3 regions of the Desulfovibrio sp. X2 genome follow, and region 3 is predicted to be linked to each of the others. Evidence: predicted binding sites of a transcription regulator. Region 3 holds the regulator's gene; each other region holds the start of a gene.
What was found. The regulator sigma-54, encoded in region 3, starts transcription at its own class of promoters, with help from an activator protein. The targets are predictions, from matches to a motif close to CTGGCACGGNNNNTGCTT.

Region 1 (4,493 bases), on a different contig from region 3:
GTGCGCGAAGCTCTCGTCGCGCATGGGCACGCCGTCGGCGTCGTTCACGAAGCTCCACTTGCTGCGGTCGTAGGCCCGCTTGGCCGGGTCGTAGCCCGTGAACAGGCCGTCCTTGAAGCCGTAGGCCTCGCCCACCACGAAGGAGGCGTTGGTGTACTTGGCCACGTACTCGTGGAAGTACAGGTTGTTGGACAGGATGTAGTTGATCATGCCGCCCATGAAGGCGATGTCCGTGCCCGAGCGCAGGGGGACGTGGTAGTCCGAGCGCGCCGAGGTGCGGGAGAACTTGGGATCCACGTGCACCACGGTGGCGCCGCGGTCCTTGGCCTTCAGGACCCACTTGAACGAGATCGGATGGTGTTCAGCGGCATTGCTGCCGATGATGAGGACCGAATCGGCATTCTTGATGTCGATCCAGTGGTTGGTCATTGCGCCGCGTCCGAACGACTCTCCCAGAGCCGCAACAGTGGCGCTGTGTCAGATGCGCGCCTGGTGGTCCATGTGGACGACACCAAGGCCCTTCATCGCTTGATGCGCTACCGCGCACTCCTCGTTGTCCATGTGGGAGGTGCCGAGCTGGAAGACGCTCTCCAGCCGGTTGACCGTGTTGCCCTTGCCGTCGCGGGCGATGAAGTCGGCGTCGCGGGTCGCCTTCACGCGGCGCGAGATGCGCTCGATCATGAAGCCCCAGTCCTTCTCCTCCCACTTGTCCGAGTAGGGGGCGCGGTACAGGGGCTTGGAGAGGCGGTCGTCGTTGCGGCTGAGCGAGAGCACGGCCGCGCCCTTGGCGCACAGCGAGCCCTGGTTGATGGGGTAGTCCGGGTCACCCTCGGTGCTGACGAGCTTCCCGTCCTTGACGCTGGCCACGATGTGGCAGCTCACGGAGCAGAACGGGCAGATCGAGATGACCTCCTTCGCTCCGTCGATCTTCAGTCCGGCGGCGTACGCCTCGGCCGGGCCGAGGTCCACGCCGAGCTGACTGAGGCCGATGCAGGCGACACCTGCCCCGGTCAGCTTCATGAAATCCCTTCGCGTCCACTTCATGGGAGCCTCCTTGTTGCGCGTCCGGCGCCCGGAGCGGCTGCCCGGGCGGAAAACCATGCCTATTTTGGCATAAGCATATCCGGCATCTGGGCTTTTGCAACAAAAATTCAAATATTTTAATGTGTTAAGAATAACACATTAACGGCTCCCCGAAGCCGCGCGCACCATCCTCTCGGGCGACCGGCGGGAGAAGGGGTCCTCCTTGCGGGCCTCGCGGGGCGCGTCCTGCAGGGCCCGGGAGGCGTCCTGCCCCTTGGGCGCCCGGTAGCGCTCGGCGTCGTAGGGGAAGATCTCCCTGGCCCGGGCCACGGCGCGGGTCTCCACGTCCGCGTACCAGTCGCGGAAGTTCTCCACGAGGAGCTTGCCGAACTCGGTCAGGCGGTAGCCGCCGCGGTTGCCCGCGGGCTTCTCGATCAGGCTGAAGCCGATGATCTTCTCGGTCTTCCTGATCTTGCCCCAGGCGGCGCGGTACGACATGCCCAGGCGGTCCGCGGCGGCCCGAAGCGAGCCGAGCTCGTCCACGAGCTCGAGAAGCTGCACCCGCCCGACGCCGAAGAAGACGCCCTCGTCGGTCTCCAGCCACATGTGCAGCCGCACCACCGGCCGCTCCCTTCCGCTCATGCCTGCCTCCTCCCCCGCCTGTGCGAGGGGTGGACGATCAATTATGTCTTCCATGACATAACGACTACCCTCGCCTCCCGGCACAAGCCAAGAAAAGCCTCATTATGTCAGATTTGACACAATATAGCCCGCGAAGGCCCGCCCCTCAAGGCTTTGTGGACTTCTCCACTTTCCGTGGATCGACGCGACACGGGAGAGGAAAAACAGGTGACTGTCAACTGCTCGAATATGCTCAAAAAAACAGCAATCCATCACTTGGCCCGATCATTGCTCTCATGCCCATAGACCATTTCTATTGGACAGGAAGCGAGCACCATGACCCTGCCGACCACGCCTCGAACCCGCACGACAGCCCCCGACGAAGGACGCAGCCGCCCGCGGCGCGGCCTGTTCCGGTCCGAGCGCGGCTTGTCTCGTTCGGAGCGCGGCTTCGCCGCGGTGGAAACCGCCCTGCTCCTGCCCGTGTTCATCCTGCTCTTCATGGGCGTCATAGACTTCGGCCGCCTCTTCTGGACGCAGAACACGGTCACGGCCGCGGCCGAGGAAGGCGCGCGCATGGCCGTGCTCACGGACACGAGCGACGACGAGGTCATGCAGACGGTGAAGGACTATCTGAAGAACGGCGGCATCGAGGAGCCGCCGACCATCGAGATCGGCGCCCGCGTCCCGGACCAGCCCGTGTCCGTGAAGGTCAGCGTGGGCTTCTCCTTCATGACCCTGCTGCACTCCCTGACGAGCCTCGTGGACATCGACCGGGTGACCTCGACCGCGGTCATGGTCCATGAAAGGTAGGCGGACCATGCGCGCGATCGTCTCGAACATCCTTCGCCGCCTGCGGCGCTCGGAGCGGGGCAGCGTCACCGTGGAATTCGCCGTGACCCTGGCCTTCCTGGTCTTCCCGCTGTTCATCGGAACCATCGACCTCTCCCGACTGATGCACGCCGACAACATCCTCACGCGCACCGCGCGCGAGGCCGTGGTCGTGGCCAGCCGGGGCGGCGACGCGGCCGGGATCGCCAGGACCATCGTGCAGAGCGCCGGGCTCTCGCCCAGCCTGCTCACCGTGAGCGTGACCTCGGCCCCGGACGCCTCGGTTTCCGGGACCAGCGTGCGCGTGGAGCTCGGCTACGACCTGAACGGCTTCGCGCTCTTCGCGGCCGACGTGTTCATGCCGGACGGGCTCAAGGCCGTGGCCGAAGCGAGGAAGGAATGAACGAAGCCGCCCGCAGAATAGTAAGCGTCCTCGCCCGCCTGCACAGCGACGAGCGCGGCGTGGGAGCCCTCCTGCTCGGCCTGACCGCCGTGGCCATCATCGGCTTCGCGGCCCTGGCCGTGGACCTCGGCTGGATGCAGTTCACGCGGAGCAGGCTGCAGACCTCGGCCGACGTGGGCGCCCTGGCAGGAGCGGGCAGTCTGCTCTCCAAGGGCGACGACCTCGCCGCCGTGCGCTCGGTGGCCCAAAGCTACGCCCGCCGCAACCTGATCGCCGAGGACAAGCCCGCCGCGGCGGTCGGGGACGGCGACGTGACCTTCTACCACGACGGCACCCCGGTCTCGTCCGGCGCGGACCAGGTGGAGGTCCGGGTGACGCTCTCGACCGAGCGGAAGAACGCCCTGAACCTCTTCTTCGCCAGGGCCATCGGCACCTCGAACGCGGACGTCAGCGCCTCGGCCAGGGCGGGCCTCGTCGGCACCTGCTCGAGCGAGTGCCTGAAGCCCTTCACCATCCCGGCCAAGTTCACCTGGGACGACACCTGCGACCCCGATCCCAAGCTCAGGAACAACGGTCGGCTCGACACGGGCAGCAGCTGCGAGATGGCCTCGGTCCAGGTGCCCGGCTACACCGACGCGGACGCGGGCACGCAGGTCGTGCTCAAGCCCAAGGACCCGAGCGACGCCGTGGTGCCGAGCTTCTACAACCTCATCGACTTCCCGCCCGTGAACAAGGGCAACCCGGTGACCGGCGGCGACGCGGTGCGCGAGAACATCGCCGGGTGCTCCGGCTCGAACGCCACGGTCGTCGAACCCAACGACGAGGTGCAGATCGAGCCCGGCAGCACCAACGGCCCGGTCAAGCAGGGCATCGCCGACCTCGTGGCCCAGGATCCCACGGCGCACTGGGACAGCGCCACCAACAGCATCCAGGGCAGCGCCTTCTCCAACCCCCTGGACAGCCCGCGCGTGTCCCTGCTCGGCTTCTACGACCCCAAGCGGCCGCCCGTCTCGGGCCGCAACACCCTGTTCATCGCCCAGGTCGGCGCCATCTTTATCGAGGGCATCGACGGCAACGGCAACGTCACGGCCCGCTTCGTGCGCGCCATGGCCGACTCGCCCACGGACTCCGGCGGCGACTGCCTGCTCAAGGTCAGCCGCATGCTGCGCGACTCGAGCCGCGGCGGCTAGCCGCGGCCCGGGCCGGGCGACGCCTGCCCGGAAATCGCCAAAAAATCTCGGATCGAACGCGAAGGGATGCGCCTTAGGGGCGCACGGGGAGGTCCTGCGCCAAGGGCCCCGGGAAGGTCGCGGCCACGTGGCGCGCGGCCACCACGCGGCCCGCGGCGCAGGCCACGAACTCGTTCAGCTCGGGCAGCGAGGTCTGGGCGTTGAAGCGGCCGAGGTGCGGCCCGGTGGGCAGGGAGATGTCCTCGCGGCCCTGCTCCAGCGCGCGGGCGCGCGCGGGCTCCATGCCGCGCGAGACGAGGAAGGCCTCGAAGCCCGCGCGGTCCAGCCGCCCCTGGTCCTCCACGCGGAAGAGCTCGTCCATGTAGCGGTCCACGCCCATCTCCTCGGCCATGCGCGCGGCCAGGTGCGCCGCGTCGAAGGGCAGC
Region 2 (4,493 bases), on a different contig from region 3:
GGCGCCATCCTCGAGGCGGAATCCGTCAGGAAATCCCTCGAACGCCGTCTGCGCGAGGAGTTCGACTAGCCGTCCGTGTCAGGGGCAGACCTTCCACGGTTCGTTGATTCCGCGCTCTGTGGCCTCCATGGTCAGGTCGCTGGGCAGAAGGTCGGCCGCGAACGGGGTCAGGGGCTGGTAGCTGTAGCGCACCTCCACCTGGACCATCTCGCAGGGGCCGCCCGGGTCCGCTCCGGTGCAGGGCAGGCTCATGTCTGGCTTGGTCCGGCTGCACACGTCCACGTCCATGACCGGCGAATTGCCGGGCAGGTCTTCCTGCATGAGCCTGGCCTGGGCCACGATCTGCGAGAGGCGGCTGCCGTCCTCGTCCCCCTGGCCCGTGGTCGCGAATCGCACCGCGGTCTGGGCGGACTTGTGCAGCGTGAGCCAGGCGCGGAACATGTTCCCGCCCTCGATGAGCAGCATGGAGAGCGCGATCATCGCGGGAAAAAACAGCGCGAATTCGACCACGCTCGACCCGCGTTCCCCGTCCCGCCTTCTTCCGAACATGGCGTGCATCACCGCCTCCTATTTGATGAGCCGCAGTCCGAGCTGGCGGCCGATCTGCTTGAAGATGTCGTCGAGGTCGTTGGTCGAAGGGGCGTTGAAGTAGTGGTCGGTCGTTCCCGCGCGGCTCGAGGCCACGGCCTTCATCAGCGTGATGTCGGTGGAGTCCGAGTCGCCGTAGCGGATGGAGAATATCTCGATGCCCGCGTCCTTGGCCTTCTGGGCCTCGTCGAGCATGGCCTGGTTCAGCGCGCCGCCGTTCTCGCAATGGCTGTGGGTGTCGCCCATGCCGTAGTAGGCGTTGGTCCAGTAGTTGTTGGGGTCGTAGGTGGCCGCGTAGTTGCCGCCGCACTTTCCGTCCTCGGTGTCGCCGTCCGTGAGCAGGATCATGATCTTCCTGTACTTGGGGTCCGAGCTGGCCTGGGTGTAGGGCGCCGTCGGCGTGAGCACGTTGCGGCCCCACTTGATGCCTTCTGAGATGACCGTGCCCGAGGCCGGGCCGTCCGCTGTGTGCGTGGCCAACGAGGCGAAGATGTCGCTGCGGTTCGAGGTCAGGGGGAGGATTTCGGGGATGTTGCTGCAGGTGTCCAGGTCGATGGAATTGCGCCTGTAGGAGGGCAGCGCCCAGTACATGGACATGAAGGCGGAGTTGATGCCCGTGTTCACGGAGCCGTCCGCGTTGCGGCAACCGGCGGGCAGACCGTCCACGTTCGAGCCGACGCGCACCTTGCCGCGGAAGCCGACCAGGCCGATCTTGGTGTCGGCGGCGCCCCCGGCGGGCAGGATGAGGTCGATGAGGTTCGCTGTGGCGCTCTTGACCATGGTGATCGGCGTGCCCCTCATGCTGCCCGTGTTGTCGAGCACGAAGACCACCTCGAGATTGTTGTAGCCTGCCGTGGCGCTGGCCGTGACCCACTTGTCGCCGACGCCCAGGACCTGCATGAGGAGCATGGGCACCTTGGCCTTGGTGGTGACCGTGACGCTGCGGTAGATGGTGCCGGGGGTGAGGGATTCCACCACGGCGTCGGGCAGGTTCGTGGTCAGGAGCTGGTTGACCGCCTGGGAGACCTTGCCCTTGCTGAGGTCCGGATCGTCGGGCAGCTTGAGGCTTCCGGCCAGCACTGCGGCGTCCGTGGCCGCCTGCAGGCGTGTCTGGGCCAGGTATAGGTTGCCCAGATCCACGGCCATGCCGACCGCACCCACGAGCACCGGCAGGAGAACGGCGAGGAGGACGGGCGACGCGCCCAGATCCCCCGCGAGCCTGGCGAGCCTACGAAAGAGGCATTGTAGTGCGGGCCTTGAAGACCGGGGCGCTCGCGATGAGCGAGTTGAGCAGTCCGTCGGCTCCGTAGAAAGACTGGTAGGCATACTGTACCTCGACGGTCACGGTATTGGTGGCGGAATCGGTGGTCACGGAGGTTGTCGGCGAATTCCCGCTGAGGTCGGCGGTGAGCGCCTTGACCACGGCCGGAGCCTCCGTGGAGTTGCCGTCGCGAAGGATGGTGCGCGCCGCCTCGCGGCTGGCGTCGACGAGGGTGGCGTACACGCGCACGGCGTTGGCTCCCTCGACCATCAGGCCGAAGAGCAGGACGAGCATCGGCAGGACAAGGGCGAATTCCACGGCCATGACGCCGCGCTCGGATTCCCGGCCCCTGATCAATCTTCTGATGAGTTCGTAGTTCATGGCATACGCTCCGCTGCACACCTTAAAGCAATGGTTATGCCAAGTTCATCATAGCCTTCGTTTTGCAAAAATTATTTATTATTTCAGTGGCTTGTTTTGCAAGTGGCCTAATCCATCATTTGGGGAAAAAAGCTTGACTCAACCAAAATATGTGGTCATCGTTCCATGAAAAATGGATGAAGGCATACCTGCCGCATCCCGGAACAGCACAGCCCGTACGCCAGAGGTCTATATACTATGGATAGGACAGACAGCGCTCCGCGCATCCTCATCGTCGACGACGACATCGCCTTCCAGGGAATGCTGCGCGAGGCGGTCGGCGAGAAGGGATTCGCCGTGGACTGCGCCGCCTCCGCGGAGGAGGGCATCCGCACCGCCGCCTCGGGCGTCTACAATCTCATCCTGCTGGATGTCCGCCTGCCGGGCATGAGCGGCATAGAGGCCATACCCCACTTCCGTGAGGCCAGCCCGAGCACGGAGATCATCATCATGACCGCCTACGCGGAAAAGGACTCGGCCGTGCAGGCCATCCGCCGCGGGGCCTACGACTATTTCACCAAGCCTTTCTCCCTGGCCGAGATGGAGATCGTCATCCGCCGCGCCCTGGAGAAACAGCGCCTGCAGCGGCAGGTGCGCTCGTTGCGCCGCACCCTGGACAAGGAGGGGCCGCTCGGCCGGATCATCGGCCAGGGCGAGGCCATGTGGCGGGTGAAGGATCTGATCGAGCGCGTCGCGCCGCTGGACTCCACGGTCCTGGTCATCGGCGAGACCGGCACGGGCAAGGAGCTCGTGGCCGACACGGTCCACGCGCTGTCCGCCCGGGCGGAGGGCCCCTTCGTCAAGGTCAACTGCGCGGCCATCCCCGAGAACCTGCTGGAGAGCGAGCTCTTCGGCCACGAGAAGGGCGCCTTCACGGGAGCCCTGGCCACGCGGCGCGGGAAGTTCGAGCTGGCCTCGGGCGGAACCATCCTGCTCGACGAGATCGGCGACATGCCTCTGCATCTCCAGCCCAAACTCCTGCGCGCCGTGGAGCTCAAGCAGATCGAGCGCGTGGGCGGCTCGCGCCCCATCGCCTGCGACGTGCGCATCGTGGCCGCCACCAACGTGGATCTGGCCGCGCAGGTCAAGGAGCGCAAGTTCCGCGAGGACCTCTTCTACCGCCTCAACGTGGCGTCCATACACCTACCTCCCCTGCGCGAGCGCAAGGACGACCTGCCCCAGCTCGCGGAGTTCTTCCTCACGCGGCTCGCGGCCAAGCTCAAGACCGGGCTGCCCCGCCTCTCCTCGCAGGCCATGCGCGCCCTGTTCGACTACGACTGGCCCGGCAACGTGCGCCAACTGGCCAACGTGCTCGAGCGCGCGGCCATCTTCCGCCACGGCGAGGAGATCAGCGCCGAAGACATCGATTTCGGATACGGCGGCGCGCGCAGCAGGGACACGGCCCCGGCCGCCGTCCCCATGCAGGTGGATCCCTCCCTGCCCCTGCGCGAGGCCGTGACCCTCTACGAGAAGAACCTCATCCTTTCCGCCCTGCGCCAGGCGGGCGGCGTGCAGACCGAGGCGGCTAAGCTGCTCGGCATCTCCGCCAAGAACCTCTGGAACAAGCTTCAGAAGCACTCCATCGACCCGACTTCAATGGAGTGATGCGCCTCACGACAGCCTTTCTATTTATAATGGATGACTCCCTGTTTCTTGTACTGCCATATTTATCCTGAAATTTCAAAATCTTATATATCTGAACAGCCGTTTAAAAAGCTTCTTTCCTTTCTTTCTTCTCCCTGAATAATGGATCGATTTCCGCTATCGGTAGCGCCCAGAAGAGGGGTGCACGTATTTCTGTGCGTTGCGCTCAGTCATATATCATACCGTAATTAAACAATTTTTAAATATTCTGCGGGATTTTCTTCCGTCTCGGACGGGGTTGGCACGCAGGTTGCCTTTAAGAGGGCATCGGCACGGGGAAATGGCCCCCCCACCTGGAAAATTTCAGAACACCATTCATTCAAGGAGAGGAACACAATGAAGACCATCATGAAGCTGATCCGCAACGACGAAGGCGCCACCGCTCTTGAGTACGGCCTGATCGCCGCCCTGATCGCCGCCGCCATCGTGACCGCCGTCACCACCCTGGGCACCAACGTGTCCAACACCTTCAACCAGATCGCGAGCAAGATGAGCGTCACGCCCGCCAGCTAGGCAGGCCAGGACATTCGCCTCGTCGCGAAAGGGGTGGCGCCCGGGCGATCAACCGCCAGGTGCCACC
Region 3 (4,493 bases):
CCCGATCGATGTGACGGTGCTCGAGGGTCACCGCGTAGTTCTTTGCCTTCAGTTCCTTGAACAACCGCTCCGCCACGGCCACCGAACGGTGATGCCCGCCCGTGCAGCCGATGGCGATGGTCAGCCTGAAACGTCCCTCGCGCGAATAGAGCGGCACCAGATAGTCCATGAAGCCGAGGAAACGCTGCAGGAACTCGCGCCCCGTGGGGTTGTCCAGGACGTAGGCGGCCACTTCGGGATCCTTGCCGGTGAGGGGCTTGAGTTCGGCGTCGAAATACGGATTCGGCAGGAAGCGGAGGTCGAACATCAGGTCCGCTTCCTTGGGCGCCGCGTACTTGAAGCCGAAGGAGATGATGTGGATGCGCAAGCCGCGCGGCCCCTCGTTCAGAAAGGCCCATTTCCCCTGGAGCGTCCGTCTCAGATCATGGATGGAATACTGGGTGGTGTCAATCACCAGGCCCGCGGAGGCGCGCAAAGGCTCGAGAAGTTTGCGTTCCTCCTCCAGGGCACGCTCGAGCCCCAGGTCCTCGGATTCCAGAGGATGGGGACGCCGCGTCTCGTGGTAGCGCCTGAGCAGCTCCTGCTGGTCGGCTTCCAGGAAGATCACCTGCACGCCGACGTTTTCCGCGGCGAGCTCGGCAAGCGCCTCTTCCCAGTCCTTCAGAAAGTCGTGCTGGCGTATGTCCAGCCCCAGGGCGAGGCCTTTGGTGCGGCGGTCGGCCTGCCCCTTGTAGAGGGAGGCCAGCTTGGGCAGCATCGCGGCAGGGAGGCCGTCCACGCAGAAGAAGCCCATGTCTTCGAAGACGCGCAACGCCGTGCTCTTCCCGGCCCCGGAAAGACCGGTCAGGACGACGATGGCGAAAGCCGGCTCCGCGTGCATCAGAAGCCTCCTGCGCTGCGCGCTGCACCATGGTCGGCGCGCGGTGCCATTCTTCCCTTGTTCGTATTCCCGGGCCGTATTCCCGGGCGGCTCGGCCCGAGGCCCGTCCGCACGACGAGATGCTCCCTAGACGCCCTGCAGCAGCGCAAGCAAGCTTTCCTTGTCCGAAGCGGACAGGAAGGCCTTCTTGAATTCAGAATCCTTGAGCAGGCGCGAGATGTGGGCAAGGACGCGCAGGTGCTGCCCGGCCGCCTCTTCCGGCGCAAGGACGAGAAAAAAGATCTGGCAGGGCCTGTGGTCGAGGGCATCGAAGTCGATGCCCTCGCAGCAGCGCGCCGCCACGAGGACGATGTCGGAGAGCCCTTCGATCTTGCCGTGGGGGATGGCGATGCCGTCCCCGATTCCCGTGGTCCCGAGCCGTTCGCGCTCCAGAAGGACGCTGACGGCGCGTTCCCGATCGATGTCCGGATGCGTGCGTGCCAGGGGCTCGACCATCTCGGCGAGGACAGCTTCCTTGCTCCTCGCCGAGAGGTCGGGCAGCACAAGCCCGGGGTTCAGATAATCACCGAGTTTCATGCCGTTCGCCGTGTCGCCTAGAGGCCGGGATCGATGATGCCGAAGTTGCCGTCCCTGCGCCGGTAGACAACGTTCACCCGCTCGGTCTCAGCGTTGCGGAAGACCAGGAACTCGTAGTCCAGGGTCTCGAGCTGCATGGCGGCCTCCTCGATGTCCATGGGCTTCGGGCTGAAGCTGTCGGTGGCCACGATGCTCTTGGATTTGTCCTCGCCCTCGCCCACGAAGCTGAAGACCTCGTGACGCACGGACTTGTCCGCGGTCTTGGCCGCACGCTTGCTCTTCTGCTTCTCGCGGATGCGCTTCATCTGGGCCACGATCTTGTCCACGACGAGATCGATGGCCGAGTACATGTCGTCCGCGGACTCGTTGGCCGAAAGGTGCAGGTTGTCGTCGGAGACGATGACTTCGACCATCTGGCGGATCTTCTCCACCGAGAGGTTCACCTGAACCTCGGCGGCATCGTGGTTGGCAAGATATTTCTCAAGCTTCTCGAAGCGCTTCTCCGCATAGTCCTTGAGGTGGTCGGAAGGATCGAAGTTCTTGAAGTTGAAGGCAATGTTCATATGCTCGCTCCTTGTTCGGGGGCTTTAGAAAATCTGCTTGCGCTTGCTCGACGAGGGAATGTTGAGCGCCGTGCGGTACTTGGCCACCGTGCGGCGCGCGATGTTGACCTGCAGCTTGTCCTTCAGGATGTCCACGATCCGTTCGTCGGACAGGGGCTGCTTCGCGTCTTCCTCGCCGATGAGCTGCTTGATGAGCGCCTTGACGCTCTCCGAGCCGACCTCGCTTCCGTCGTCCAGGCTCAGGGCGGAGTTGAAGAAGAACTTGAGCTCGAAGATGCCGTGCGGCGTGGCCACGTACTTGTTGGTCGTGATGCGGCTGACGGTGGATTCGTGCATCCCGATGTCGTCGGCCACGTCCTTGAGGATCAAGGGACGCAGGTGGGTCACGCCTTCTTCGAAGAAGTCCCGCTGAAAGCGGACGATGCTCTCGATGACCTTGTAGAGCGTGCGCTGGCGCTGATAGAGGCTCTTCATCAGCCACACGGCCGAGCGCACCTTCTCCTGGAAGTAGTCCTTGTCCTTGCCCTTCCCGCCCTGCAGGCTGTCCATGTACAGGGAGTTGAGCTGCAGCCTGGGCAGCCCGTCCTCGTTGAGCACGATGACGAAGTTGTCGTCGAACTTGTACACGTACGCGTCCGGAGAGACGTACATGGGCTCGCCCGAGCCGAAGCTCGAGCCGGGCATGGGATCGAGCGTCTGGATGATGTCCAGGTATTCCCGGAGTTCCTCCAGGGAGATCTTGAATTTGCGGGCAAGCGGCTTGTAGCGCTTCTTCTCCAGGTCCTCCAGATGGTCGGAAACCAGGGAGAGCAGGATCGGATCGTCGTAGCCGTAGACGTCGAGCTGGACCAGCAGGCATTCGCGCGGGTCCCTGGCGGCCACGCCCACCGGGTCGAAGCGCTGCACGCGCAGGAGCACCGACTCCACCGCCTCCGGAGTGCTCCCGGTGACGTGGGCGATCTCGTCGACCGTGGAGGAAAGATAGCCGGAGGAGTTGAGGTTGCCGATGATGTTCTCGGCGATCTCCTTCTCCTCTTCGGTGAAATTCGAGAGGCGGGTCTGCCAGGCCAGATGCCCATCGAGGGACGGCTTGGCCGTGAGGCGGGCTTCGAAGGAGAGCCCCTCGTCGAGGGCCTCGTGCTCGCGCATCTGGGACTGGCGGGAGGCGCTGGCGAAGTCGCCCAGGTAGTTGTCCCAGTCCGCTTCGCGCTGCAGACTCTTCTCGTCGGAGGGCATCTCGTGGACGACGCCCTCGGCCTCCGCAGGCTGGGCGTTCTCAGGGGACTCGCGCTCGCTCTCCGCTTCCTCGAAGCCTTCCTCGAGAAACGGATTTTCCAGCAACTCCTGCTGCACGGTCTCCATCAGCTCGAGCCGGGAGAGCTGCAAGAGCTTGATGGCCTGCTGCAGCTGGGGGGTCATCACCAGCTGTTGCGAAAGCTTGAGCTGCTGTCTGAGTTCGAGCGCCATGCGTCCTAGCTCGCGCGGAGCCCGAGGGCACTACCGCGCAGTGGCAAAAGTCCGGCCAGGGAATGACCCGTTTCCACCCCATGCGGAAACGCGCCAGAAATACCGCCCCAAACATTCATGGGGCCGATACATCCCGTGCTGGAAATATGCCACACTCGGCAAGGTGTTGCAACGGATCAAGTCTTGAACGGCGAGCTTTTCTGAGGCATTGGCACGAAAATTCCATCAGAGGCAGAATTCCTCACCGAGGTACACCTTCCGCGCTCGCGGGTTGGCCGCGATCTCTTGCGGAGTGCCGGTCAGGATGATCGTGCCCTCGAAGACGATGGAGGCGCGATCGCAGATGGACAGGGTCTCGCGCACGTTGTGGTCGGAGATGAGGATGCCGATGCCCTTGTCCTTGAGCCCCCGGATGATCTCCTTGATGTCGTCCACGGCCAGAGGGTCGATGCCCGCGAAGGGCTCGTCGAGGAGGATGAACTTGGGGCTCCTGATGAGCGCCCGCGCGATCTCGAGCCTGCGTCGCTCGCCGCCGGAGAGGTGCACGGCGCGGGAGTTCTCGAGCCTCGTGATGCCGAGTTCCTCGAGGAGCGCGTCGCAGCGCGCGCGCTGCTCCTTGCGCGAGAGTCCGGTGTGCTCGAGGATGATCTCCATGTTCTGGCGCACGGTGAGCTTCTTGAAGATGGAGCTCTCCTGCGGCAGGTAGGACAATCCGGCGCGGGCGCGCAGGTGCAGCGGCCAGTGCGTCAGCTCCGTGTCGTCCAGAAAGACCTTCCCCTCGGTCGGCTTGATGACCCCGAGCAGCATGTAGAAGGTCGTCGTCTTGCCTGCGCCGTTGGGCCCAAGAATGCCGAAGACCTCGTTCTGGTCCAGGCCGAGATCAACGCCCTTGACCACTTCCCGCTGGCCGTACTGCTTGCGCAATCCCCGCGCTTCGAGCCTGCTGACCATGGGCTACTGCTTCTCCGGCGCGGCGCCGTCGGCGGGCTTCGCGGCATCGGGCGCCT

Region 1: a site for sigma-54 is predicted at 1,921-1,938, ahead of DSX2_RS02395 (TadE/TadG family type IV pilus assembly protein). Genes of this name have one in related genera too.
Region 2: a site for sigma-54 is predicted at 2,256-2,273, ahead of DSX2_RS03085 (TadE/TadG family type IV pilus assembly protein). Genes of this name have one in related genera too.

The regions. Positions count from the first base shown of each region.
Region 1 is NZ_ATHV01000004.1:205,135-209,627, forward strand. It holds gene fdnG (formate dehydrogenase-N subunit alpha) at 1-1,044, opposite strand, end outside; gene DSX2_RS02390 (winged helix-turn-helix domain-containing protein) at 1,183-1,665, opposite strand; gene DSX2_RS02395 (TadE/TadG family type IV pilus assembly protein) at 2,074-2,457, shown strand; gene DSX2_RS02400 (TadE/TadG family type IV pilus assembly protein) at 2,465-2,878, shown strand; gene DSX2_RS02405 (TadE/TadG family type IV pilus assembly protein) at 2,875-4,068, shown strand; gene DSX2_RS02410 (SidJ-related pseudokinase) at 4,142-4,493, opposite strand, start outside.
Region 2 is NZ_ATHV01000006.1:98,605-103,097, reverse strand. It holds gene DSX2_RS03100 (AbrB/MazE/SpoVT family DNA-binding domain-containing protein) at 1-69, shown strand, start outside; gene DSX2_RS03095 (TadE/TadG family type IV pilus assembly protein) at 79-549, opposite strand; gene DSX2_RS03090 (pilus assembly protein TadG-related protein) at 568-1,914, opposite strand; gene DSX2_RS03085 (TadE/TadG family type IV pilus assembly protein) at 1,817-2,230, opposite strand; gene DSX2_RS03080 (sigma-54 dependent transcriptional regulator) at 2,468-3,874, shown strand; gene DSX2_RS03075 (Flp family type IVb pilin) at 4,250-4,426, shown strand.
Region 3 is NZ_ATHV01000022.1:23,908-28,400, reverse strand. It holds gene rapZ (RNase adapter RapZ) at 1-880, opposite strand, end outside; gene DSX2_RS08590 (PTS sugar transporter subunit IIA) at 1,007-1,456, opposite strand; gene raiA (ribosome-associated translation inhibitor RaiA) at 1,474-2,019, opposite strand; gene rpoN (RNA polymerase factor sigma-54) at 2,044-3,486, opposite strand; gene lptB (LPS export ABC transporter ATP-binding protein) at 3,712-4,437, opposite strand; gene DSX2_RS08570 (LptA/OstA family protein) at 4,441-4,493, opposite strand, start outside.